Regions from separate parts of the Aneurinibacillus sp. UBA3580 genome, predicted to be linked through region 1. Evidence: a T-box and tRNA genes for the amino acid it is inferred to sense, from the RefSeq annotation. Region 1 holds a T-box; the other holds one or more tRNA genes.
The links. The T-box of region 1 lies ahead of metG (methionine--tRNA ligase). A T-box ahead of a tRNA ligase gene usually reads a tRNA of that ligase, here a tRNA-Met.
Positions count from the first base shown of each region.

Region 2: it encodes a tRNA-Met, which carries the amino acid that the T-box ahead of metG (methionine--tRNA ligase) is inferred to sense. The anticodon was not compared.

Region 1 is NZ_DFMZ01000030.1:43,017-53,661, forward strand. It holds gene rsmA (16S rRNA (adenine(1518)-N(6)/adenine(1519)-N(6))-dimethyltransferase RsmA) at 1-151, opposite strand, end outside; gene rnmV (ribonuclease M5) at 148-699, opposite strand; gene B2899_RS05030 (3D domain-containing protein) at 765-1,853, opposite strand; gene B2899_RS05035 (TatD family hydrolase) at 2,032-2,805, opposite strand; gene metG (methionine--tRNA ligase) at 2,838-4,826, opposite strand; T-box leader at 4,880-5,125, opposite strand; gene B2899_RS05045 (AbrB/MazE/SpoVT family DNA-binding domain-containing protein) at 5,580-5,831, shown strand; gene rsmI (16S rRNA (cytidine(1402)-2'-O)-methyltransferase) at 5,879-6,760, opposite strand; gene B2899_RS05055 (tRNA1(Val) (adenine(37)-N6)-methyltransferase) at 6,762-7,517, opposite strand; gene yabA (DNA replication initiation control protein YabA) at 7,575-7,949, opposite strand; gene B2899_RS05065 (PSP1 domain-containing protein) at 7,974-8,783, opposite strand; gene holB (DNA polymerase III subunit delta') at 8,788-9,765, opposite strand; gene B2899_RS05075 (YaaR family protein) at 9,799-10,260, opposite strand; gene tmk (dTMP kinase) at 10,347-10,645, opposite strand, start outside.
Region 2 is NZ_DFMZ01000054.1:10,512-25,941, reverse strand. It holds gene B2899_RS08845 (PCYCGC motif-containing (lipo)protein) at 1-424, shown strand, start outside; gene B2899_RS08840 (4a-hydroxytetrahydrobiopterin dehydratase) at 546-848, opposite strand; gene B2899_RS08835 (sensor histidine kinase) at 906-1,838, opposite strand; gene B2899_RS08830 (response regulator) at 1,848-2,267, opposite strand; gene B2899_RS08825 (sensor histidine kinase) at 2,301-4,232, opposite strand; gene B2899_RS08820 (BMP family ABC transporter substrate-binding protein) at 4,250-5,248, opposite strand; gene B2899_RS08815 (response regulator) at 5,358-5,894, opposite strand; gene B2899_RS08810 (NAD(P)/FAD-dependent oxidoreductase) at 6,087-7,532, opposite strand; gene B2899_RS08805 (TetR/AcrR family transcriptional regulator) at 7,655-8,287, opposite strand; tRNA gene B2899_RS08800 (tRNA-Pro) at 8,503-8,579, opposite strand; tRNA gene B2899_RS08795 (tRNA-Met) at 8,599-8,675, opposite strand; tRNA gene B2899_RS08790 (tRNA-Ser) at 8,787-8,875, opposite strand; tRNA gene B2899_RS08785 (tRNA-Ser) at 8,882-8,975, opposite strand; gene B2899_RS08780 (BrxA/BrxB family bacilliredoxin) at 9,081-9,515, opposite strand; gene B2899_RS08775 (polysaccharide deacetylase family protein) at 9,822-10,709, shown strand; gene B2899_RS08770 (ABC transporter permease) at 10,766-11,758, opposite strand; gene B2899_RS08765 (ABC transporter ATP-binding protein) at 11,751-12,677, opposite strand; gene B2899_RS08760 (GDSL-type esterase/lipase family protein) at 12,690-13,469, opposite strand; gene B2899_RS08755 (phospho-sugar mutase) at 13,661-15,403, opposite strand.

The sequences.
Region 1 (10,645 bases):
TCTCTTTCGTCAGTTCGGCGGCATCCACGATTTTGCCCAGGATATTTAAATCAATCAAGAAGTTTTGTCCCAGGCTTTTCTTAAACGAAAATCCGTATTTCTTAAGAATTTCCTTTGTCCTTGTCGGTGTTGCAATATCGCGCATCGTCATCTTTCTTCCTCCTGCGCCAGAACCCAGGCAAGCGCCTCGGCGAATTCCTCCCGCGTAATCTGAAGTATCATCATTCGCTTATGCAACTGCTTGGCGTTAGCATAGCCGATGCCAAGCTTCTCGCCCAGCAGTGTCCGCCGTTCTTTGGCCTGCGCGCCGCCGACGAGGCCGGCGTCAATCATATCATCCATCGTAATTTGCTCATCCGGCGATTCCGACTCGGTGCGAACCTCCGCGAGCGCTTTGCGGATCGCTTCCGGCGATGCGTATTCTACGCCCAGATTGCGTTTCCCCTGGCTATCCTCTTTCTTTATAAACGCATGCTTGCAGCCGGGAACAGCCCGGCTAATAATCTTCCGGATGCGCTCCCCCTGGAAATCCGGATCAGTAAATACAATGACGCCACGTTTTTCCTGCGCCCGCCGGATGCGGTCAATCACCCATTTCGGAATGGCCGAGCCGCCGGTTTCAATCGTATCCGCATCTACCGCCCGCTTAATCGCGACTGTATCTGACTTTCCTTCTACAACAATGACTTCTTTAATCATCACGCTTGCTTCCTCATTTCAAAGAAAAAAGACAGGGAAATAGTTTCCCTGCTTGTATCATACCATTAATTTGGTTTATTTGGGCCGATAACATGCACCGTTTTAGTCTGAACGCCAAAGTTCTGTGCTTCCCGCTCCGATGCAAAGAATAAATCCATCCGGTTGCCCTTAATGGCGCCGCCGGTATCTTCGGCCTTACGAAAACCGTACCCTTCAATATAAACCCACCAGCCGAGGGGTACGACACTCGGGTCTACTGCAATGGTTCTTCCCTCTTTCGCAGTAGCTCCTGACGCTGTAACCGCATACCCTTCATCTCCCGGATTCTTCCCGGTCGATGCCGCGTGAGGCGAGTAAGCCGTCATTTTTACACGAAGCGTCTTGCGGGCATTTATATCCCCTTCCACTTTCGCGACTCTCGATGCGCGCCCGGTAGAGTCTGCGCTCCGCGATATAGCCGTCATTCGCGCCGTTCCAACCGCTACGATGTGATCTTTCCAATCCCGTAGCTTCTTGGTGTCGACGAGCTTCTTTGATGCAGGCTTGCCATTGATATAGACAACCTCATACCGTTCCAGAACTTTTCCTTTCTGGCCCTGCTGGATAACCTTATGCTGCCCTTGCAGCATCGTGCTGTCTTTGCGCTCTTTTGTATTGAAGGCTACCGTTTTCTCTTTGTTCACCGTTTTCTTAGCGATTCTTGTGACCGTCACCGTTTGATTTTCTTTTACGGTCTGATTGAGCGCTGGATCAACTTTGTCCATCGGTCCAAGCACAATATTTTGCTCTGCCAGGATATCTTTCACCTGACGTTTTGCCGTCATAATCTGCTTTTTCTGACCGGCTATGTTTATGTTTACCTTTCTCCCCGGTATGTAGTTCACCTTCATACCATCTGCCAATGCTGTCTCTAATCCGAAATTCAATTCGTCGAATTTCCCCAGCTTTATCCCTTTCTCGGCCAAGAATTCTCCCAGCGTTTCCGCTTTTGTGGTTACGGCCATTGCTCTGCCGTCATTTATGAAAGTAATCTTCTTTGTTTGCAATGAATTAACCAAAAGCGCAAGACTTAAGAGAACAAGGATCGCAACAGCGGTTAGAAGAATCCAGCTACGACCCTTCCAAAAACCCGACTGAATATGATTTTGTTTCAAAGTCTATCTGCCTCCTTCAACGGTTGAAAGTCATTGTAGACGATTCCTTCAAAACTTGTCAAACCAGTTTTTTACAAGCACTTCTACAAGTTTCGCACATTTGCAATAGGAATATAGTCTCAGCAATACCCTTCAACCGTTGGTACGACTGAGGCAGAAAATCTCTACAATAGTCGTTTTATTCCTTTATTTGGAATATTTTTTTAGCGTTTTCCGTCGTAATTTGGGCTAATTCTTCGAAAGAAATATTTTTTATTTCGGCAATTTTTTCGGCAACATAACGAACATATCCGCTCTCGTTTCGCTTTCCACGGTACGGTTCCGGGGTCAGGTACGGACAATCCGTTTCAATTAAAAGCCGATCAAGTGGAACCATCTCAGCCACTTCCTTCGGCTTCCTGGCATTTTTGAATGTTACCGGACCGCCCAGTGAGATATAGAAGTTCATGTCGATGCATTGCCGGGCCATTTCCGGGCTGCCGGAGAAGCAATGCATAATACCCCCGACTTCTTGGGCTTTTTCCTCGCGGAGAATATCGACGATATCCTGATGCGCTTCCCGGTCGTGAATAATGATGGGAAGTGCAAGCTTTTTCGCCAGCCGAATCTGCTTGCGGAATACCTCCTGCTGCACATCCTTCGGCGATGTATCCCAGTAGTAATCCAGCCCAATTTCCCCGATGGCGACCACTTTTTCTTCTTCCATGGCCAGCCTCTCGATCCATTCCAGATCTTCATCGGTCATTGTCCTGGCATCCTGCGGATGCCAGCCAATGGCCGTGTAGATGAAATCGTATTTCCGGGTCAACTCAAGCGACGTTTCGATCGTCTCCCGATTGTATCCGATGTTGCAAATATAAGAAATGCCGTTTTCCTGTGCCCGGGCGATTGTCGCTTCCCTATCTTCGTCGAATTTCTCGTCGTTTAGATGGGCATGTGTATCAAAAAGCATGATAAACTCCTTTCTTAATACAAATCCGGCGCTTACTTTACAATCGCGCCGTTTGGCATGTGATCAGGTACGGTCGCGAGCGTGAGCGTATCTCCTTCGGACGCGGCCAGGATCATACCGTTCGACAGCTCACCGCGCAGTTTCACCGGTTTCAGATTGGTAACACAGATCACTTTCTTGCCAACGAGCTCTTCCGGGCTATAATGCTTGGCGATGCCGGATACGACCTGGCGCTTTTCGAATCCCAGGTCAAGCTGCAGCTTCAACAGCTTGTCAGCCTTCGGAATCTTCTCTGCTTCGATGACCTGCGCCACGCGCAATTCTACTTTCATAAAATCATCGATGGCAATCTCCGCTGTATCCTGCTTTTCTTCCACTTTTGCCTCCGCCTGCTCTTTCTTCTTTTTGTTCTCTTCCGCCTGTTTGCGGGCCGCCGCGGTCGTTTCGTCAATTACCGCGATCTCCTTTTCCAGTTCAAGGCGCGGGAACAGCGCATCACCGCGGTTCACTTTTGTTCCGGCCGGGAGTTTCCCCCACTCTTTTGCCGCATCCCAGCTTGTCAGGTCTTCACTTTCCGTAATACCTAACTGTGTCCAAATTTTGCGCGGCGTATGCGTCATGAACGGTTGAAGTCCGATCGAGACGATACGAATACTTTCCGCCAGATTGTATATAACTGTACCAAGACGTTCTTTGTTAGCCTCGTCTTTCGCCAGTACCCACGGCATTGTCTCGTCGATATATTTATTCGTGCGGCTGACCAGTTCCCACAGGCTGTTCAGCGCGCCGCCGAATCGCATTTCGTCCATATTTTCTTCGAGACCGGCCACAGCTTTACGGGCCAGATCCCGCAGTGTTTCGTCCAGCGCATCAGGGGCAGTAGGTGCCGGAATGACTCCGTCAAAATACTTCTCGATCATGGCAACCGTACGGCTGACCAGGTTGCCGAGGTCATTAGCCAGATCGAAATTCAAGCGCTGGATAAACGCTTCCGGCGTAAAGACCCCGTCTTGTCCAAAGGCAATTTCACGCAGCAGGAAATAACGGATAGAATCGGATCCGTAACGCTCAATTAAGAATTTTGGATCGATGACGTTTCCTTTTGATTTCGACATTTTTCCATCCGGCATCAACAGCCAACCGTGGCCAAATACTTTCTTCGGCAGCGGCAGATCAAGCGCCATCAGGATAATCGGCCAGTAAATCGTATGGAAACGCAGAATGTCTTTACCGATCATATGCACATCGGCCGGCCAGTAGCGGTTGAATTTCGACTCGTCATCACTCATATAACCAAGCGCTGTGATATAATTCGCCAGCGCGTCAAGCCAGACATAAATAACGTGCTCCGGATCATTCGGTAGCTTGATACCCCAGTCGAACGATGTTCTGGAGACGCTCAAATCTTCCAGACCCGGCTTCAGAAAGTTGTTCACCATCTCATTGCGGCGTGACGCCGGCTGAATGAATTCCGGATTCTCTTCAATATGCTTCATAAGACGATCCTGGTATTTGGACATGCGGAAGAAATAGCTCTTCTCCTTAACGAGAGACACGGGGCGTCCACAATCCGGGCAGATATGTTCGCCGTCTTTTTTCGACTGGTATTCTGTCCAGAACGCTTCACAAGGGACACAATAGTAGCCCTCATATTCCCCAAGGTAGATGTCGCCCTTGTCGACAAGTTTTTGAAAGATTTTTTGTACCGCATCTTTGTGCCGCTGCTGTGTCGTACGAATGAAATCATCATATGAGATATCAAGGCGCGTCCACAGGTCTTTAATCCAATCGACGACCGGATCAATGAATTCAAGAGGTTGCTTGCCTTCTTCCGCTGCTCTCTGCTGAAGCTTCTGGCCATGCTCGTCCGTTCCCGTCAGATAGAACACATCGTATCCGCGCAGACGCTTATAGCGAGCCAGCGCGTCACAGGCAATGGTTGTGTACGCATTTCCAATATGGAGCGCATTGCTCGGATAATAAATGGGCGATGTAATGTAATAGGTTGGCTTGCTCAACATACTCATCCTTTCACCAAAAAATGTCATAAAAATAAAAAAAGCTCTCCATCCCAAAATGGGACGAGAAGCTCCCGTGGTACCACCCAAATTCCCTGCCGTTCTTCCTTCGCTTAAAAAAGGCCGCAAACAGACAGGCTCTACTCCCGTAACGAGGGAAACGCCGCTCTCTAACGCGCAAGAAGCCCGCTCAAAAGCAGAAACTCCGGGGCCATCTTCGTCCCGCTCCTTTTACCGGTTTCCACCCACTCCGGCTCTCTGCGAAAAGCGCACGTGACTACTCTTCCCTTCATCGTTCCTATCTTCATTTATTTACAATCATAACCTTTTCCTTCTTAATTCTATACCTTACTTATGCGATTCCGTCAAGTCGGCATTTTTTCACGTTTTTAATCCCTTTATTTTACTATTTTGTCGAATAAACTGCGTTATCGTTCGTGTTTTTGTCGAAAAAATCGAGAAAAAAAAGAGAAAGAGTATGATATTTTTGAACGAATATAAAGAAAAAAGTTCAATTTTGTAGTAAGTAAAAAATTTTATATTGTTATATGTTTTTGATATATATTACATATAGAACATTTTTTTACCTTTTTTAGTATTTTTCTTACAGATAATGAGATTTTTTTATGATATAATCCCAGTAAATGGTTGACCTCTAGATAAAATCCTGCTAGGATAGTGTTAAAGAAAGATTTGTCGAATTTTGGCGATAAGATATATTGAATTTGATCAAATACGAGAGGAGACATTATACACATGAAATCAACCGGCATCGTAAGAAAAGTAGATGAATTAGGTCGCGTCGTTATTCCAATTGAACTCCGTCGCACATTAGGAATCGGGGAAAAAGACGCGTTGGAAATTTACGTTGATGGCGAGCGCATCATGCTGAAGAAATACGAACCTGCATGCATCTTCTGCGGCAGCACAGAAGATACTGTAACATACAAAGGTAAAATTATCTGTGGACCTTGCCTGTCCGAAATGCCTGTTACGCAAAAAGCGTAATAGCACTATATACAAACAAATAAGTTTCCCCGGGGGACCGGGGAAACTTATTTGTCGTGCTGATGATATTCGTTGTACACTTCCCGCTTTGGAAGCCCGCGCTCTTCCGCAGTTTGTTTTAGCGCTTCTTTTTTGTTTAATCCCTTCTCTATATGAACATTTACGTGAGCAGTAATGTCCAGACCCTGCCACCAGCTCTCCGCTTCGGTTTCTCCTTCCCCTGTATTTCCTTCGACAATCAGGGTAAATTCACCCCGTATTTCTGCCTGCCCTTCTAAGAAATCCCGTACATCGCTGATATTTCCTCGAATGAATTCTTCGTAGCGCTTGGTCAACTCTCTTCCCAATGCCACTTTCCTGTCACCCAACACTTCCTGTATTTCCTGTAGCGTCCTGGCAATTCGGTGTGGAGATTCGTAAAAAATAAGCGTTTCAGGATACGGACGCAGGCGGTCAAGCTCTTCACGCCTCTCTTTTTTGTCACGGGGCAGGAACCCGCGAAAAACGAACCGATCCGTTGGCAGACCGGAAACAATCAAAGCCGAAAGCCCTGCGTTAGCGCCGGGTATCGGGATGATTGGTATAGATTCTTCAGCAGCATCACGCACCAGTTCCTGTCCGGGGTCCGAGATGGCAGGAAGACCCGCATCGCTAACCAGCGCCACCGACTTTCCTTCCTTTAATAACCGAATAATCTCCGGTCCACTCGCGGTTTTATTATGCTCATGGTAGCTGATTAGCCTTGTCTCAATCTGAAAGTGGGTCAGCAGCTTACGCGTCTGCCGTGTATCCTCGGCGGCAATGATATCTACTTCCTGCAGCGTACGAATGGCCCGGACTGTCATATCGTCCAGATTGCCAATCGGCGTTGCAACGAGATACAGCTTGCCCCCCTCTTCCCCGGAAACAAAGCTTTTCTGAATAAACATACTACTCCTCCGTCCTGTCACCATAATAAATCGAATAAATCTCGTCACAGTATGTCCCGTCTTCTTTATACACAATCAACGGCGGAAGCACACGCAAATCCGGTTTTCCATCCCGAATCCCTTCAATTAATACCATGTTCGCTTCCGCCTCCGCTTTCGGATAGACAAGGCGCATACGCTTCGGTTCAATTCTGTACTTGCGCATAATCGCAATCAAGTCTCCCAGACGGCCTGAGCGATGCACGTACGCTACCTTTCCCCCGGTACGGACGAGGCGGCTGCTCGCCTGAATCATCTCTTCAAGCGTGAGCAGGATTTCATGCCTTGCAATAGCGACATGACTACTTTTGTTTTTTTCACCGCCGATCACCGGCATGTACGGCGGATTGCACGTCAGTGCATCGTATCCACCGTTGCCCAGGAATTTATACGCTTCCTTTACATCACCATGATATATTGAAATCCGATTTTTCAGCCCATTCAATTCGACATTGCGCTTCGCCATATCGTACAAACGCTCTTGAATCTCCACTGCATCAATCGGACATTCCGTCCTTGCGCTCAGCAGGAGGGGAATCACACCGTTCCCTGTACACAAATCGACGATGCGCCCACGTTTTAACGGTAAAGAAGCGAAGCGGGCCAGGAGCACCGCATCAAGGGAAAAGCAGAACACCTCTTTGCTTTGGATAATCTTCATCTCATTCGTTAGTAAATCGTCAATCCGCTCATCCGGATACAGCTTGACGTTCTCCATTCCTTTTTCTCGTTCCTTTCGCAAAAAACGACCCGTACGAGACACGGGTCGTTGTTGTTATCCCTGTTTATTTAGAAATGCGAGGCAAAACAAGCAATCTCCGTCCGTGCGCAAACTGCCGTAATGCACGTTGCAAATATGGAAACCTTCCTGGTATAACCGGGCGAGATTATCATATCCTTCCCCGACAACCGTCCGTTTCTGCTTGTCTTTCTTTGTTTTTATGACGCTGCTCTGACGCTTTTCCTTCTTTTCTAATTCCGTTTCGCGCTGCTGCAGCCGTTCCCTAAGGTGTTGATTCTCAATTAAGAGATTTTTATTTTCTTCCATAAGCGTAAGCATCGCGTTCTTCAGATGGCCGATTTCTTCATATAATACACCGACCTTCTCTTCAATTAAAGCGAGCTGGTGAAACATGCTTTGCTTGTTCACTATCCCCACCTCAGTTATTCACTACTACACTTTCTCCACTACGCTGATCTCATCAAGAGGCAGCTCCATAATTCTCTCTGCTTCATACAGGTTCACCTGGACTTTGCGCTCTAAAATGTTAAGCCCCACGACTCGTCCGTATCCCATTACCGTCGCCACTTCTTTGCCAACATTCGGCAGCTCGTCCTTAGCGCTCTCATAGTTATCGTTTTCATATTTCAAACAGCACATCAGACGGCCGCACAAACCGGAAATTTTGGCTGGGTTAAGCGACAAGTTCTGGTCTTTTGCCATTTTAATGGATACGGGTTCAAAATCGCCGAGAAAGGTAGAGCAGCAGAGAATACGGCCGCAGGGACCGATGCCACCAAGCATCTTTGCCTCATCTCGAACACCAATCTGACGCAGCTCGATACGCGTACGGAAGATTGCTGCCAAATCTTTGACCAATTCACGGAAGTCCACACGTCCATCCGCCGTGAAGTAGAAAATAATTTTATTTTTATCGAAAGTGTATTCCACATCAACCAGCTTCATATCCAACTTATGAGCCGCAACCTTCTCCTGGCAAATTCCAAAAGCCTCTTCGGCCAATCTCCGGTTCTCTTCCACCTGAAGGCGATCCTGCTCATCAGCGATGCGCAGCACCTTCTTCAGCGGCAGTACGACATCATTCTCGTCCACCTGCTTACGGCCAATGACAACCTGTCCGTATTCCACACCACGCGCAGTTTCTACAATAACGTGGTCGTGATTTTCAATCGGAAGTTCATCCGGATCAAAGTAATATATCTTTCCCGCTTTTTTAAAACGGACACCTACAACATCAAACAAAGTGTTATCCCTCCTGCAGACGAAGCACCATATCTTCCAAGGATAACTGCAGGTTCGCATAATGCGTGAGCCTGTTTTTCGTTACCAGGATTGTTCCCATTCCTTCCACAAGTCTGCGCTGACTGATACGCAATGCCTGTTTCTGAATGGGCTCCATCTGATCATTATTCGTAATCTGGGATTCTTGTCCCAGCAAAAAAAGCAATAAATCACGGAACCAGAGCAGCAACAAGTCAAGAAACAGGTCGATTTTGTCAGGGTCCTTCTCCTGCTTGAGAAGTTTATCATGAATGGTAACGAGGGCATATGTGCCCCGCTCCATGATATCTTCACTTAATTGTATCACTAGGCTTCTCATCTGCGCAAACGATTCTGTCTGGCATAATGTACGCGCCTCTTCCAGGTCATGGGCAATCTGAGCCGCCGCTCTGGCCAACCCCGGTCTTACTCCTTCCTGCTCAAGCTGCTTCGTGATCGCTTCGGGTGAGGGCGCATTGAACGAAATAATTTGGCAACGGGAAAGAATGGTGGGAAGAAGGCCATGAATGTTGCTGGTGAGCAGAATGGCAACGACTCCTGCAGGAGGCTCTTCCAAGAATTTCAGCAGTGCGTTGGTCGCTTCCTGGTTCATCTTGTCGGCTTCTTCCATAATATATACCTTATGGTTGGACTCTGCCGCACGGTAAGAGAATTTCTTCTGCAAATCCTTAATCTGTTCCTTACGAATTATGTTCCTTTCCGGCTGAACCCAATGTACATCCAGATGGTTCCCTTCTTCAATCAGTCGACAGTTCTTGCATTCTCCGCAGCTATCACCGTCCTGCCGCAGACAGAAGATAGCCTCGGTCAAATGCTTCGCCATTTTCTTTTTTCCGGCTCCCTTTGGACCAGAAAATAAGTATGCATGCGATAGACGGTTGTGCTTTATGCTGCGGTGCAACAGTTCGGCGGCCTGCTTCTGTGCCGAGAACTCACTCCACATAGTATTAATCCACACTTCTTTCGCTTCGATTTCCTACATGTACATATTAATCAACAAGCCCCGGATTTCACCGACTGCATCAAGAATGTTAATGCCCTTCTGCTCTTTCTTAAGTACGGCATCCGTGACTTCCGTAAGCTTTTTGTCCACTTCCGTAATGATTTTGTATATTTTGCTGCGTCCACGGCGGCTAAAGCCGTGCCGTTCTTCCAGGGCAACGCCGTTCTTGACGGCTTCTTCCATGAAGTTCTTTACAAGCGCCTTATATTCTTTTAAATCTTTAATCGTGCGGGATTTGGCAAGCCTTTCACCCTGCATATCAATTCGCTCAATGAGCTTGTTGAACTTCTCAACATCGAGCTGCTGACTACGATTTTGCATGATCTCGTCAAAATCAACATAATACTGGGGGAGCACCTTCTGCTTTGGCTCTATTCCCAGTGTTTTATCGATCGGCATATTTTCTCCAATTCGCATGGAAACCACCCTTTCCACTTTATTCCCTCTCCTCGTTCGCACGTTTACTACAAAAGTCGGCATTTTCCGGCTTCATTGTTATAAAAAGATAAGGATGGCTTCTATCATCTGTTTGCGAGATAATTTAAAAAGTGTCCGCGTATTTCTTCTTGTATGCTTTCTATATCGCGCGCCGCATCGATTTTGACAATCCGTTCTTCATATTCACGGCAAATGGCAGCGAATCCTTGCTTAACTTTCTCATGATATTCAGCCGGCTTGCTCTCAATACGGTCCGGTCCTTCATATACAGAAAAACGCTTTTCAAGCCGCTCCCGGCTAACTTCGGACGGCAAATCCAGAAAGTATGTTAAATCCGGTTGCAATCCGCCTGTGGCAAAGCGGTTAATATTTACGATTTCAT
Region 2 (15,430 bases), on a different contig from region 1:
ATCCCTTTTCACCGCTGCATGTTCTTCGACGGACGCCAAACAGGAAACATTGCCGAACGGTGATATGCTGGAGACGACCGGCGGCATTCATGAAATCCCGCAGATGTTAACCAATACAGACGACGGAATTTTACATGTATACAAGCTTGCTTTCAAATACCAGGAGGTCATGAAACAAATTCCCGTCTATGACGGCAGTCAATATTCCAACCTTCTTCAGGAATTTCTGTATAAAATCAACCCGGACGGAAGCATTGTGTGGAACTCTCACGGCAGCATCAGCGGCAAAGCGGTAGCGGTTGCTACTGACGTCATTACGATGACTGAGGCCGGAAAGCCGGTGCCGGAAATCCAGCAAGCAATCAAGAAGAAGCATGGCGGAGAATATGGTGCCGATTCGCCCAGGCGGGACTACAAACCATAAGAAAAACTCGTGGGCGTTGCCGGTCTTTCCTATACTATAAAAAAGAAGCGCAGGAAGATAAAGTTACATTCCTGCGCTTTCTGCGTTTACTGTTTAAGTAATGATGTTCGTACCATGTCACTTACATGACTTTCGGTTGGGAAAAAGGAATCTTGTTAATCTTTTGTGCCAGTGCAAAGTCTTTGCCGGTTAATCCGTTCTTTTCTTGTGTTGTCAAGCGCAGCTTAACCTTGTTGTAGCGAATGTCGATCTCAGGATGATGATGCGCATCTTCGGCGAATTTACCGACTTGATTTACAAATTCCAGCGCTTCTCGGAAGTCGCCGAATGTTACCTTCCGCTGGATGGAAACACCGTCTTCCAGCGTCCATCCGGGAATCCTGGAAAGGTTCAACTCGATTTGCTCTTGCGACAACTTAGCCATTTTCATCATCCTTTCTTCCTCTTCCTATTTTTTACCCATTACCACTTTATGCAAAACCTAGGCGTTTTTTTCCCTAGGCAGGGAAACAATAAACAATGATCCTTCGCCCGGTACGCTCTGCACCCGGATGTTTCCGTTGTGGCTTTGCACCAGGCTTTTTGTAATAGCGAGGCCCAATCCGAAGCCTTCATATTTTTTGTTATAAGAGGAATCGGCCTGTTTGAAAGGCTGATAAATCTGCGCAATTTGTTCTTTGGAAATACCTATTCCATTGTCTTCTACTTCGATATAGCACCGGTCATTCTGTGCGTATGTACGAACAATGATACATCCTTCGGAAGGGGTATATTTAATTGCATTTTGCAGTATATTTACAATAATTTGTTTGATTTTTCCTCGGTCTGCCAGCAGCCAAAGGGGCATATCCCTATGGTTAATCTGAATAGTATGCTTCTTTTTCTCCGCGCTCGTCGCAAGCTCTTCAACAGTTTCATTCACCACTTCCTCTACCTTAAACCGCGATAGCTTCAGTTCAAGCCTGCCGGATTCAATACGCGAAAAATCGATTAAGTCATTAATCAAATTCAATAAATCTTCCGACTTGCGGTGAATGGTCTGCACAAACTTTACATTGGTCTTATTTTCTTCTCTGGCAAGACGCTCCTCCAATAGCTCGGAATAGCCCATGATCACGGTAAGAGGCGTACGCAGTTCATGGGATACATTGGCCAGAAATTCTGTTTTCATTCGATCCAGCTCCGCCAGCTTCCGGTTTGTATCTTCAAGCATTTTATTTTGCCTGGTCATCTTTCTAATAAACGACCAGAGAATACCGATAAGCGCCAGAATAATCAGCACGCTTACGATCAGCTCTCGGCCATAAGCTTTCTCCGGCACAGTAACAACCCTATAAATGAGCCAACCTACCAGAAATAAAACAAAACCCAGAAAGAACGGAACACAGCACTCCAGGGAATACTTACGCTTCACCTTTCATCCCTACTCTTCCGCACAGGGTGCGGAAATCGATGTCTCCCCACTCTGTTTGCCCTGCATAAGATACATGTCTATCTTCTCCAGAAAGCTTCGAATGCGTACCGGCTTTGTAATGTAGCCAATACAACCGGCCTCCAGCGCTGATTTAATATCGGACTTCATCGCCAAAGCAGACAATGCGACAATCGGAATAGAAGCTAGCTCAGGTATGGATTTAATCGTTCTAGTAACAGCCAGGCCGTCCATGCGCGGCATATGAATATCCATCAGAATTAAATCCGGATAAAACGTTTCCAGCATATTGAGTGCATCCATACCGCTCTCGGCCACGTACACTTCGTATTCCGGTTTCAATTGCAAAATTTCAATAAACAACTCACGGTTTGAAGGGTTGTCTTCCACAAGTAAAATACGATATCCCATCTTGCGTTCCCCTTTGTTTTTTCAATAACCTTATTATCGGATGCGCGAAAACACGGCGGACACATTCTGCGAAGAAGGCAAAATATAATCCGCCACTCTCATAACCTGACCACGTTCTACAAAACGCAGCGGATGCTCAATATAGGCAAAAATCTTTCTATGCGTATGTTCACGTATCCCTTCCAAAATCTCTACATAACCGGTATGAAATGATTGGGCCACAACTAGAATGTTATTGTCAGGATATTTTTCCATCATTTCGATAGCTTCTTGTTTTGATTCTATCATAAAAGCAAGGAAAGGTAGATCCTCTTTTTGAATTATTTTAGAAAAATCAGGAAAATGTTCAGAGAAATCCGCCGTATAAAAAATAAGAAGCGGTTGAACTTCGCCGGTAATGGCGTAAGTGCTGTGTGTGGATATTTTCTCCACCCACAGTGGAAGATGAAAAGAAAATACGCTTCCCCTGCCGAGTTCACTTTTCACTTCTATGTTCCCGCCATGCAGCTCAATCAACTGTTTCGATAACGCCAGTCCAAGCCCTGTTCCTTCATATTTGCGATCCAGGCTGCCGTCATTTTGGTAGAATTGTTCGAAAATCTTTTCCTGCTTTTCGGCTTCGATTCCGATTCCCTGATCTTCTACCCGGACGGTCACAGTATGACCGTCTTGTTTAAGAGTAACCCGCACTGTACTTTGTACAGTGCTAAATTTAATTGCGTTACCCAGTAAATTTAATAAAACTTGCCGGATTTTTGTTTTATCTGCTGTTACCTGCAGGACTGAGCACTCCGTTTCCAGCACAAGCGATATCCCGCGCTGCTCCGCTTTTGCCTGCAACATAACCAGCGTACTGCGAATGACTTGGACCATATCGAACCGGGTTACTTCCAGCTCGTATTTTCCCGCTTCAATCTTGCTTAAGTCAAGAATATCATTAATCATTGACAGCAGATGCTCCCCCGCTCTTACGATATTGTGCGTAAAGTTTTTCTGTGCAGGAGAAAGACGATTTTCCGGATCTTCATACAGCAATTCAGCAAAACCGATAATGCCTGTCAGCGGCGTACGGAGCTCATGTGACATATTGGCAAGAAATTCTGATTTTAACCGGGTAGCCTCCTTTGCACGCCGGGATTCCTCCTGCAGACGCACATTAGCCTGTCTCAGCTCTTCGACCAGGCCCGCAATGCTTAAACTCATCCGGTTGAACGCCTTGCTTAGCTCCCCCCATTCATCTTGGTTCGTCACCTCTACTTGAGTGGTGAAATCTCCCTGTGTCATCCGGCGGACACCATGAAGCAGTGATAAAATAGGGTTCGTAATGCTACGTGACATGTAGTAGGAGAACAACAGCGCAAGTAACAGCGTAACCCCGATTACGATGTATCCGACCCGTACAGAAGACCAGGCATTGTTGAGCATCTTCTGATTATCGCTACCGATTTCTTGAATCTTTCGCTGTGAAAGTATTTCTACTTCATTCATCAATCGAATAGCGAGCGGCTGCGCTTTTGAATTTAGCGTTTCAAGCGCATCCTTCGGATTATTGCGCTGATAGACGGGAATCACTTCATTCCGCAAAATAAGTTCCCAATCTTCACTGTGAATAATAAACCTCTCAATTCCCTCTTGTTCCTGCGGTAATGCGCTATCTCTTAAATTCTCCTCGATTTCCCGCACACGGGCGCTTGCCTCTTCAAACTTCTCCCGAAATTCTTCTCTGCCTGTCGTAATATACAGCATAACATAGTTGATTCGCTCCATAATCGTGCTTTTCACTTGCAGTTGCGTAGTCAGATTCGGTACCGATTGGTTGATGACTTTATCATTATCGTGTACTACACTCAGCAGTTGATTGTTCAAAACAAGCATACCGCCCCCGGCGAGCAGCACAACAGCCAGAAATACGCTGAAAAACTTGAATCGAATCGACAAGTTATTCCATCTTTGAAATGCATTCATTGTATTTACTCCACTTTTTACTGGCATCGTATAGACTGGGTATGTATCGGCAAAGAAAACGCACCCGTTTTATACTCTTCCAGCTTTTGTTTGACTTTTCCCTGAACGGCCGGGGGAACCATAGGGCCGAAGTGGGCCAAGTCCTGTCCCCCATCTTTAAAATCAAAAGTTAGGCACCCGGCGGGCAGCGTTCCCTCTTTATACTTGCGTGCAACCTTAAGGTAAACGTCCGCTACATTCTGGAGTATACTTGTCACCACTGTTTCTTTCGAGACAAACGATTGATCTGAAACATAACCGATTGCCAATCGCTTTGCATGATGCGCTTCCATAAGAACATCAATATTGAAACCGTCGCCCATCGGAACAAGAATATCAACGCCTTCATCTATCATCCTCTTGGCAATCTGCACGGCTTTGCGCCCGTCATTCCAACTGTTTACTTCCCGTACAATTACTTTATTTGCCCGATTTTGCTCTTTTGCTGCCTGGATAAACGGTTCGATTTCATACATGGAACTGTAAGCGGGAATTAAGCCGATTTTATGCGTTTTCGTCATCAAACCCGCCACAACTCCCGAGAAATAGCCCATTGATTCCGGCGTGAAATTAATGGCAGATACATTTGCTGCTGCCGCCCTTCCATTAAAGAAGACGAAGCGCGTATTCGGATAGGCGGGCGCAAGGTTATTGAAAACTGTTTCAAAACTGCGTCCGTTTCCGAATATCAACTGGTATCCCTGCTCTGCCAGCTTTTTTGTCTCGTCGGCCTGCTTTTTCTCCGTGTTTACATACTGCATGTAGAAAATTTGCGCATTCATTTTCCGTTCGATTTCTTTAAGGCCGACATATGCCTGGTTATCCCAGCCTTGATCATATATTTTTCCTTCTAGAAGCAGCGCCACTTTCAACGGAGCTTCAGGAGGCGTCACGTTTTTTGTTTCTTCAAACGAAGAGGATATTGAACAGCCAACCAGCAATAGCAACGCCAAAAGAAGAAGTAGTTTTCTCAGCATACGGCACATCCCTTTTTCTATGGCTATATTACCATTGTAAACATTTTACCTTACAGCGCTGAAGTGCAAAAATTGCAGAAAAAAATCCAGACCTGTACGTTTCTGGATTTTAAGGGTTGTAAATATTATATTGTTTAATTTTGTAGTACAGCGTGCGCAGTGAAATATCCAGTTTCTCGGCTGCCAGGCGGCGGTTGCCTTCCACTTCGTTCAGTACTTTTTCAATATGCTTGCGTTCCACTTCTTCAAGTGTCGGCAAATGCTCAGGAATGCTCGTGACGAAATCTATCGCGTTCTGAACCGTCTCCCTCAAATGCGGAAGTTTAAACGGTTTGCAAATATAATCAAGCGCTCCAAGCTTCATTGCCTGAACGGCGGTTTCAATCGTCGCGTAAGCAGTAACCATAATGACCTGACATTCTTCGTCTATTTTTTTCATTCTGCTCAACACTTCAATTCCACTCAACTCCGGCAATTGGATATCAAGCAGTACAAGCTCAGGATGATGCTGCTCGTACATACGCAATGCTTCCTTTCCCGAATGAGCAGTTATAATCTCCACCTGCTCTGATTGAATCGCCGTTGCCATCAGGAAACAAATATCTACATCATCATCAACAATCAATACGGTCGGCTTCCCTCTCATTTCTCACCCTCCTATCCGTTTTCTGTGAAGATCATGAAATAAAGAAGGAAGGAGAGAGGAAAAAAGATCCGAGGAAGAAAAAGGCCATCGCCTTTTTCCACATTGAAATCACCTCCTCGTTCTCTTCTCTCTTTTCCTTCGCACCACAAAAGTCAGCCGCCTTTCCCTTCATTTTTATGGCAGGACTTATGGCTAATCGGCCACGGTCATTCTCACCTTCGTTAAAATATCACGCGCGATATGGACGCCGCACGCTCCCGCTTGTGCCAATCCCCGAGTAATGCCTGCACCGTCGCCCCCGGCGTACAGCCCATGAATCTCCGTCTCGAAATTCTCGTTTAAATAGGGACGCGCGGAATAAAATTTTGCTTCTACCCCATAGAATAGCGTATGTTCACTGGCAATTCCAGGCGTTACGTGATCAAGCGCTTCCACCATCTCAATCAAACTCTTCATTGTATTATACGGGAGCACAAGACCTAAATCACCTGGTACCGCTTCTTTCAGCGTCGGTTCGATAAACCCTTCTTTCAGGCGTTTTTCCGTCGTTCTACGCCCCCGCTTAATGTCCCCGTAGCGCTGCACGATAACCGATCCGTTGGACAAATCGTTTGCATGGCGGCAGATTTCTTTAGCATATTCATTCGGCTTATCAAACGGCTCCGTAAATACATGGGATACAAGCAGAGCAAAATTCGTATTCGGAGATCCTAGCTTCTCATCTTTGTAAGCGTGTCCATTCGCAGCCATAACCCCGCTATGATTTTCTATCACTACGTGGCCGCTTGGATTTGAACAGAAGCTCCGGATAATTTGGTCGGTCGTCGATTTGTACAAAAATTTCCCTTCATACAAATGACGGTTAATCTCTTCCATCACTACATTTGTCGTCTCAACGCGCACGCCGATATCGACCTGATTGTTGAGCAGACGCAGCCCCTGACGCTTCAGGATATTACCAAACCATTCGGAACCGTCACGCCCTGGAACAATCACCACTTTATCAGCCATATATGTCTCGCCGGATTTACATTCTATACCTTTAATTTGAATACCGTCTTCCGTTTTTTCTGTAAGAATGTCGGATACTTCGGTTTTAAACTTCATCGTGATCTTTGTCTCTAATTCACGATAGATACTCTGAAGAATCTTAAGGTTTTGCTCCGTACCAAGATGACGTACATTTGCACGGAGCAGTTTAAGACCCACACCGGCCGCTTTGCGCTCAATTTCTCGTACTTCAGGCGTAGTCGGGTCAGTAATGCTCAGTGTCGCTCCGTGCTCAAGATTGATTTCATCCACATAGCGAATTAGCTCCAGCACCTGGGACGGAGGAAGATAATCAGTCATCCAACCGCCAAACTCTGTGGTAATATTGAACTTTCCGTCCGAGTAGGCACCCGCACCACCGAATCCGTTCGTAATAGAACAGGCCGGCAAACAGCCGCTAAACTCTTTTCGTCCGGCGGGAGGCGGGCATTTCTTTATTTTTTTCTCCAAAATCGGACAACGGCGCTTAAAAATATCATGTCCTTTATCTATTAACAAAACATCTAAGGCAGGATTTTTTCTGGTTAATTCATATGCCGTAAAAATACCAGCAGGTCCGGCACCTACGATTACTACATCATACCTCATCTGTTAAAAGCCCCCTTGAATGCAAAAGCTATTTCGGAAACCTTTCTGAATTATACCGCCTACCGTGGCAAAGAATCAACCAGAAAGCCGAATGTTTTCTTACCACTTATATATTTCGTTCGTCATTTTGTATATGAATATTCGGAAACTGCCGTTCCTGCGACGAATAAATCAATCCACCCGTCCATCAATTCATTTTCTGACATGAAAGATAATGACTGATTTGCTTCTCCATGCAGAATGAATGAATAGACGCGGGCAAATAATATACTGTAGAGACCGGAGGCGACAGCGTAGCTGTTTACATTTTGCCGGATTTGACCTGCAATCTTATAATACTCAAAGAAAGCCGTCAATTTCTCGATAATTTTTTCGGTAAACATTGCGACATATTTACGGCATTCTTCCATTTTCTCCGCTTCGCTGAGTAAAAGCTTAATCAATGGTAGCTCCTTTTTGAATGTGGAAATGAATGTACGAACGATGGCACGCAAATCACGTGCATAATCGTCAGTTATACCCTGTACAATATATTCACTGATTTCGGCCAGTAACGCATGACGTTGAAGCATCTCCGTAAACAGTTTTTCCTTACTTTCAAAATGGCGATATACAGTTAAATCGTTCACCCCGGCCAAACGGGCGATTTCACGAATAGTTGACGCTTGGAATCCTTTTTGTGAGAAGATTTCCACAGCTGAATGCAGGATTTTCTCTCTGGTTCTCTTTACTCGCGGGGAATATTTCTTTTCCATATATATTCTCCTTTTCTCTATATTCTTTCTCTATGTCAACTTCTAAAGAAGTAGGTAAAAAAACCTATGATACCAGTATCCACCATTTTTACCCATGAAACAAGCTACAATTTAAAAAAACAAACAGAAAAATGATAAAGAACACAAAAAAGCTTCAACCCTTATCGGATTGAAGCTATCCTTCATTGTTATACGTATATAGACAAATACAAAAATGGTCGGGAAGACAGGATTTGAACCTGCGACCTCCTCGTCCCGAACGAGGCGCTCTACCAAGCTGAGCCACTTCCCGACAAAGTATGTAGAAAAAATGGTAGCGGCGGAGGGGATCGAACCCCCGACCTCACGGGTATGAACCGTACGCTCTAGCCAGCTGAGCTACACCGCCTCAAAAACAAGATATAAGAAAATGAGGGAAGAAATATTCGAACAGAAAAAACGAACGTTTTTTCCCCTTTATTCTCTACCTTCCACCATTCTGCTCCCAATTTCTGGAATGCGGAGAAGGAGGGATTCGAACCCTCGCACGGTTTAACCCGTCTACTCCCTTAGCAGGGGAGCCCCTTACAGCCTCTTGGGTACTTCTCCTTAATATGGCGGACAGAGTGGGATTCGAACCCACGAGACGAGTTATCCCCGCCTACACGATTTCCAATCGTGCTCCTTCGACCAACTCGGACATCTGTCCTTATACATTAACAGCGACAAGAGTTATCTTATCATACTTTTTAAGTAAATGCAAGACATAAAAAACTCCTCCCCCATTGCTGAGAAAGGAGTTTTGCCGTACGTCTTATCCGCAATGCTTTTTGAATGCTTCCATCAAATCAGAGGCAATCACTTCAAGCGGGCGGTTTTCGATCTGATGACGCTCCATCATATACACCAGTTCTCCGTCTTTCAGCAATGCGAAGGACGGTGAGGACGGCGGATAGCCGGTGAAATACTCACGCGCTTTTGCCGTAGCTTCTTTGTCCTGACCGGCAAACACCGTATAAAGCTTATCCGGCTTTGCCTCGCTGTTCTGTACGGAATATACGGCAGCCGGGCGAGCGAGGCCGGCCGCACAGCCGCACACCGAATTAACCACCACAAATGCGGTGCCTTTCATATTCTCAAACTTTGTTTCCACATCGTCCGGAGTCAGCAGTTCTTCAAACCCTGCAGACGTAAGTTCCGTACGCATCGGTTGAATAACCGAACGCATATATTCATCATATGACATCATTGTAAATCCCTCCGTTACATTACTTGCTTTTTATTCATGCAAACATTAAAAACCGGATTTATTCCATTATAGCGATTTCTTATCTTAGAGGAAAGTTTTACAGAGTATTTCACAACAGAGCAAGTGATTTTACCTATTTCCAAAAAAATCATTCTTGTATAATTTTATAATAAAACAGTGAGGATTTTTGACAACCATAAGAATTTTTATTTTTACTGGAACTTTTTACGCATTACCGACGTTTTTATAGTAGAATATGCAATGCATACTACTTTATGTATGAAATAGAGAAAGAAGGGAATTATTTTGGAGAACGACCGGAGGAGAAGACAAAGAAACAGGATTTGGCTTGCGCTATTGCTATTGGGCGTGATTATTCAAGTGAATTTAATTTTTAGCGAAAGTCCACCTGCACAGTCTGCAACTGACCTCTTGAATTCCATTTCGGATAAAGAGACATCTGATACACCAGAAAAATCTAAGCCACCGCAGCAACCGAATTCGGCACAGAAACCTGACCCATCCGCACCAGCAAAGCCAGCAAAACCTTCAACCAATACAGCTTCGTCTCCTGATGTACCGGCAGTCGGCAAGATGATCGCCAAAATTCCCACGTCTAAACCGACCGTCTATTTAACATTTGATGACGGACCGGGAAAGTATACAAAGGATATTGTTGCGATTCTGGATGAGCATAATGTGAAAGGCGGGTTTTTCTGGATTGGCCAAAACGTAAAAACCGAGCGGGACAGCAAGCTTGCCAGACAAATGCTGGCAAACGGTCACATCATTGGTACACATACCATGTATCATGAGAAGCTCTGGAAAAAGCCGAAAGATGTACAGATACAGATAATTCGTACTTCCACAGAGTACATCTCCCAAAAAATCGGCGCCCCAATCTATTATTTCCGTCCACCTTACGGAGCAGTCGACCAGAATACGCTGCTCGCATCCAAAGAAACGAATCAGATTCTCGCATACTGGAATGTAGACAGCCTTGACTGGAAATATGGTGACAAACCGGATTTAATCATGAACAATATTGCCAGAGAAGTAAAGCCCGGCTCCATTATTTTAATGCATGAAAAAGAGCATACAGTGCAGTTGCTTCCGAAAATTATCAAGCTGCTTAAGGATAAAGGCTACGGGATCGCGCCCCTGCCTACACCGAAGCCGGCAAAAAAAGCGTAATCCCCATCTCTATACAAAAAACGAGGGAAGCCGGATAACATCCGGTGCCTCGTTTTTTAGTTTAGCACATCTCGTCGAATAAATACGACATAGGCTACAATAAGGGAAGCCACGCTCCATATACCAAGCACCGCCAATGAAAACGGCAGACTTAATCCGGGAATTGGCGGAAGCGTGCCCGCCAGGTAATCCGTTAGCTGCAGATTCACCATGAAAAAGTATTTGGCCGATTCCCATGCGGATGCCATATTCGTTAAGATTGTACCTGCGATTAATGCCGATACCATAATCCCCATGCCTGCAGCCGTGCTACGCACCAGTACGGAAACCATAAATGAAATAGAGGCCACAGCCAAACAGGCATACCAGGACAATCCATACTCCATAAGAATATACAACCATTGCGGCAGCACGTGTACACTCTCCGTATTTATCTCTTCTCCGGAAATCTGAAAACCGGTAAGCACCGGATAATTCCAACCCCTATAGCCGAACACCAGTCCGGAGATAAGGTATGCAATAATACCTGTTAGCGTGACAATCGTCGAAACAAATAAAATCAGGGCAATCAACTTGCTGGTTAGTACTTTCCAGCGTTTCACGGGCCTTGTTAACAATAGCTTAATCGTGCCTCCGGTATGTTCTCCGGAAACGATGTCCGATGCGATAATGACGATAAGCAGCGGAATGAATAGCGACACAGCGTTGTTCATGAAATCGCGGGTAAATGTGACTCCGTTGGGAGAAGTCGGATTAATATCATGGTCGAGATAGTATTGCTGCTGCTGAATACGAATTCGCATCCACTTTTTCCACTCTTCCGGAATACGGGTGCTGCTTAACCGGTTGGTCGTGTCATTGATACTCTGTCTTACCGCCACTTTCCAATCCGTTGTTCCCAACTGCTTCTGATTGCTAATCGTAGCCCGCAGCTGCGCATAGGTGAAAATGGGGACAAGTACAAGCAGAATCAATACAACTACCCATAGCCGTTTCTTCCGCAAAATCTTTATCGATTCATTCATAACCAGTCCGTACATGCTAGACATAACGCTCCCCCTCGGTCATATCCAGAAATAAATCCTCCAGACTTGGCTTCTTCCATTCGATTTCATATACTTGAATTCCGCCGCTAATTAGTCGGGCTGCCAGCTCAGGAACATGTTCCGCCGCGATTTCGGTTACAATTCCTCCATCCAGCGTTTCCTGTTCCGATAGGCGTACAAGCGGCGATGCCGCAAGGATAGACTTCGCCTTCGAACGCGGCTCTGCATACCAGATCATTTTGCGGAAATCCTGCGTTAGCAACTCGTCTACTTCTCCTACGCGAATGATTTCTCCCCTGTTAATAATAGCAACCCGGTCACACATTAACTGGATTTCACTAAGCAGGTGGCTGGAGATAAACACGCTTAATCCCTCGCCCGCCAATTGGCGAATGAAAGCTCGTAACTCTTTAATGCCCTGCGGATCAAGCCCGTTTGTCGGCTCGTCCAGGATAAGCAGTTTCGGATCTCCCAACAGCGCCTGAGCAATGCCAAGCCTCTGACGCATGCCCAGTGAATAATCTTTTACTCTGTCATGAATGCGCTTGCTTAAATCCACACGCTGCACTACTTCATCAATTTTCCCCCGGGTAACGCCAGGAATCATACGTGCAAACTGCTCAAGATTTTCCATCCCTGTCAAAAAGGAATACAATTCAGGGTTTTCCACAATCGATCCGACATGTGCAAGCGCTTTTGTGTATTCCTTCTGGATATCGAAACCGCATATCCGAATCCGTCCTGCGGTCGGCCGAATCAAGCCGACCATCATCCGAATGGTTGTCGTTTTTCCTGACCCGTTAGGTCCAAGAAAACCGAACACTTCTCCTTCCCGTACGGAAAATGAAATTCCTTTAATAATTTTCTTACCACGAATTTCTTTTTCCACCTGTTCAATTTCAAGCGTAATTGCTTGTGTCACCATATTCCCCCCTTAACGGACCACTTCGGCCATACGCTCTCCGATGCGTCGATATCCGGCCTGGTTCGGATGAAAATGGTCGCTGGATAGATATTTCACGCCGCCCGTCCGGAACAAGTCGTCAGTCGGAACGAAAATTGTATTGGGATACTGATAGAGGACAGCCGATGCTTCCCCGTTCCACAGCTGTACTATTTTATAACTCTCCCGTGCATTCGATAAATCGGCAAATGCGTTGTACAACCCCACGTACAGCACTTTAGCCTTCGGGTTCAGCGAGGTAATTATTTTTACAATTTGTCTGTACCGGTCCACGGCTCCCGGCAGTCGTTTTTGACTTTCCTCCGGCCTTACTTCTTCCGCTCCCGCATTGAATAAATCATTGCCTCCAATGGACAGCGTAATAATGTCCGCCTGGCGAATGGTCCGGCGAATATCCTCCTTCTTCTGCAGATCGCGCAGCAAATCGGCAGTTTTATATCCGTTTACTCCATGGTTCAATACGTATACTTCCTGTCCCGCGACTTGCGCAAGTCGTGCGCGCAAATGGCCGACATATCCAAGTCCGCTTCCATCCCCCGTACCTCTTGTCAGCGAATCTCCAAGCGCTACAATCTGAATTTTATTTTCTTTCGGGATCGAAGCCTCTTCTCCGGCACTTTTATCGGTTTTCCATCCGACCGCAGAAGGGAAAAGAATGTCTCTTACTCCCATATATAGCCCTATGGCAAGAACCAGCATTGAGACAAGAGAAAAGACCGCGAACAACCGCCAGCTTGTCCGTGATGACATGTTCGCTCCTCCTTATATTTCGTATGTATCATTATATACATAATTCACGGCAAACAAAAAAGCAAAATTCCCGCAATTCCCCAGCGATTCGTTTGATAATGGCACAAATAGTGTAAAGTAAAATTGAAAAAAGCGGAGGATGACCAACAATAAATGCGAAAAAGGAGCCAAAGGACTCCTTTCTCTACACTTTACTCCTTCATCAACCTGTCTACCCTCTCCATTACATCCGCCTTTAAGCGCTCCAGAAACTCTCTGCTTTCTTCCATCGTACTCGCTTTTACGCCGAAATAAAACTTGATTTTCGGCTCCGTACCGGAAGGACGAAGGCAAAACCACGCACCGTTTTCCAGCGTATACTTCAACACGTCGGAGGCCGGGAGCGTAAGCGTTTCGCGCCGGTTATCCTGTGTTACTATACGTATGCCCGCTTTGTAATCCTCAATAATCCGGATGTTTTGCCCTGCCATCTCGGCTGCCGGCTCGTCGCGGAACGATTGGAGAATGGCTTTCATTTTTTCCAGCCCTTCTTTTCCTTTGAGGGTTATGGAGAGCAAGTCTTCGAGATAATATCCATACGTCTCGAAGATCTCCAGCAATCCTTCATACATTGTCATACCACGCGATTTGTAGTAGGCGGCTACCTCGGCGGCAAGGAGGCAGACCTGCACCGCATCTTTATCACGAACAAAATCACCCGCCAGATAGCCATAGCTTTCCTCGTAGCCGAATACAAAAGTATGGCTTCCGGTTTCCTCGAACTCTCTAATCTTTTCACCGATAAACTTAAAGCCGGTCAACGTATCGATTGTCTCAAGGCCGTACGAATCTGCGATGGCGCGTCCGATTTCGGACGTTACAATCGTCTTCAATACCGCCCCGTTCTTTGGAAGAGTGCCCGCCTCCCGCTTTTGTTCCAGCAAATAATGCAGAAGAAGTGCGCCGGTCTGGTTGCCGGTAAGCACTACGTATTCTCCCTGAAGATTCTTTACCGCAATGCCAACACGGTCCGCATCCGGGTCCGTGCCAAGCAGCATATCGGCGCATGTCCGCTTACCGTATTCAATTGCCAGCTCAAATGCAGCATGCTCCTCCGGATTCGGCGAAACAACCGTAGAAAATTCGGAATCGGGCAATTCCTGCTCTTTGACGACCTCCACATTGGTGAATCCAAGTTCCGCAAGCCCGCGCCGCACTAACTTATTCGAGGTACCGTGCAGGGGGGTAAATACAATCCGAACTTCATCTCCCATCCGCCGTATCAACTCCGAATTTACACTGAGAGCGCAAATCTTCTGTATGTATGCGTCATCAATATCAGCACCAATGCTTACAAGGAGCCCGGCCTTGCGTGCCGCCTGCTCGTCCATTACTTCAATGACCAGCTCGTCACCCGCTTCGTTTACTTTTGAGATAACCGCGTCCGCGTCCGCCGGAGGTAGCTGACCGCCGTCCGGACCGTATACTTTGTATCCGTTATATTCAGGAGGATTATGACTTGCCGTAATGACAATCCCCGCATATGCACCCAGGTGGCGCACAGCAAACGACAGTACCGGCGTAGGACGGATATCGTCGAAGACATACGTTCGAATATTATGCCGTGCGAGTGTCAGTGCCGCTTCAAGCGCAAACTCCCGTGATTTGCGGCGCACATCATAGGCAATCGCTACACCGCGCCGCCTGGCCTCCTCTCCTTGTGCTTCAATATAGCGGGCGAGACCTTCTGACGCTTTGCGCACCGTATATATATTCATTCTGTTCGTTCCCGGCCCGATTTCGCCGCGTAACCCGCCGGTGCCAAACTCCAGATTTTTGTAAAAACAATCTTCCAGCGCTCTCTTGTTGTCCTTCATGGCCGCAAGCTCCTGTTTTAACTCTTGCGAAAGACCAGGATACTCCTGCCACCGCGCCGCTTTTTGTTCCCAGTTCATCCCTTCACTCTCCCCATTTTTCCACTA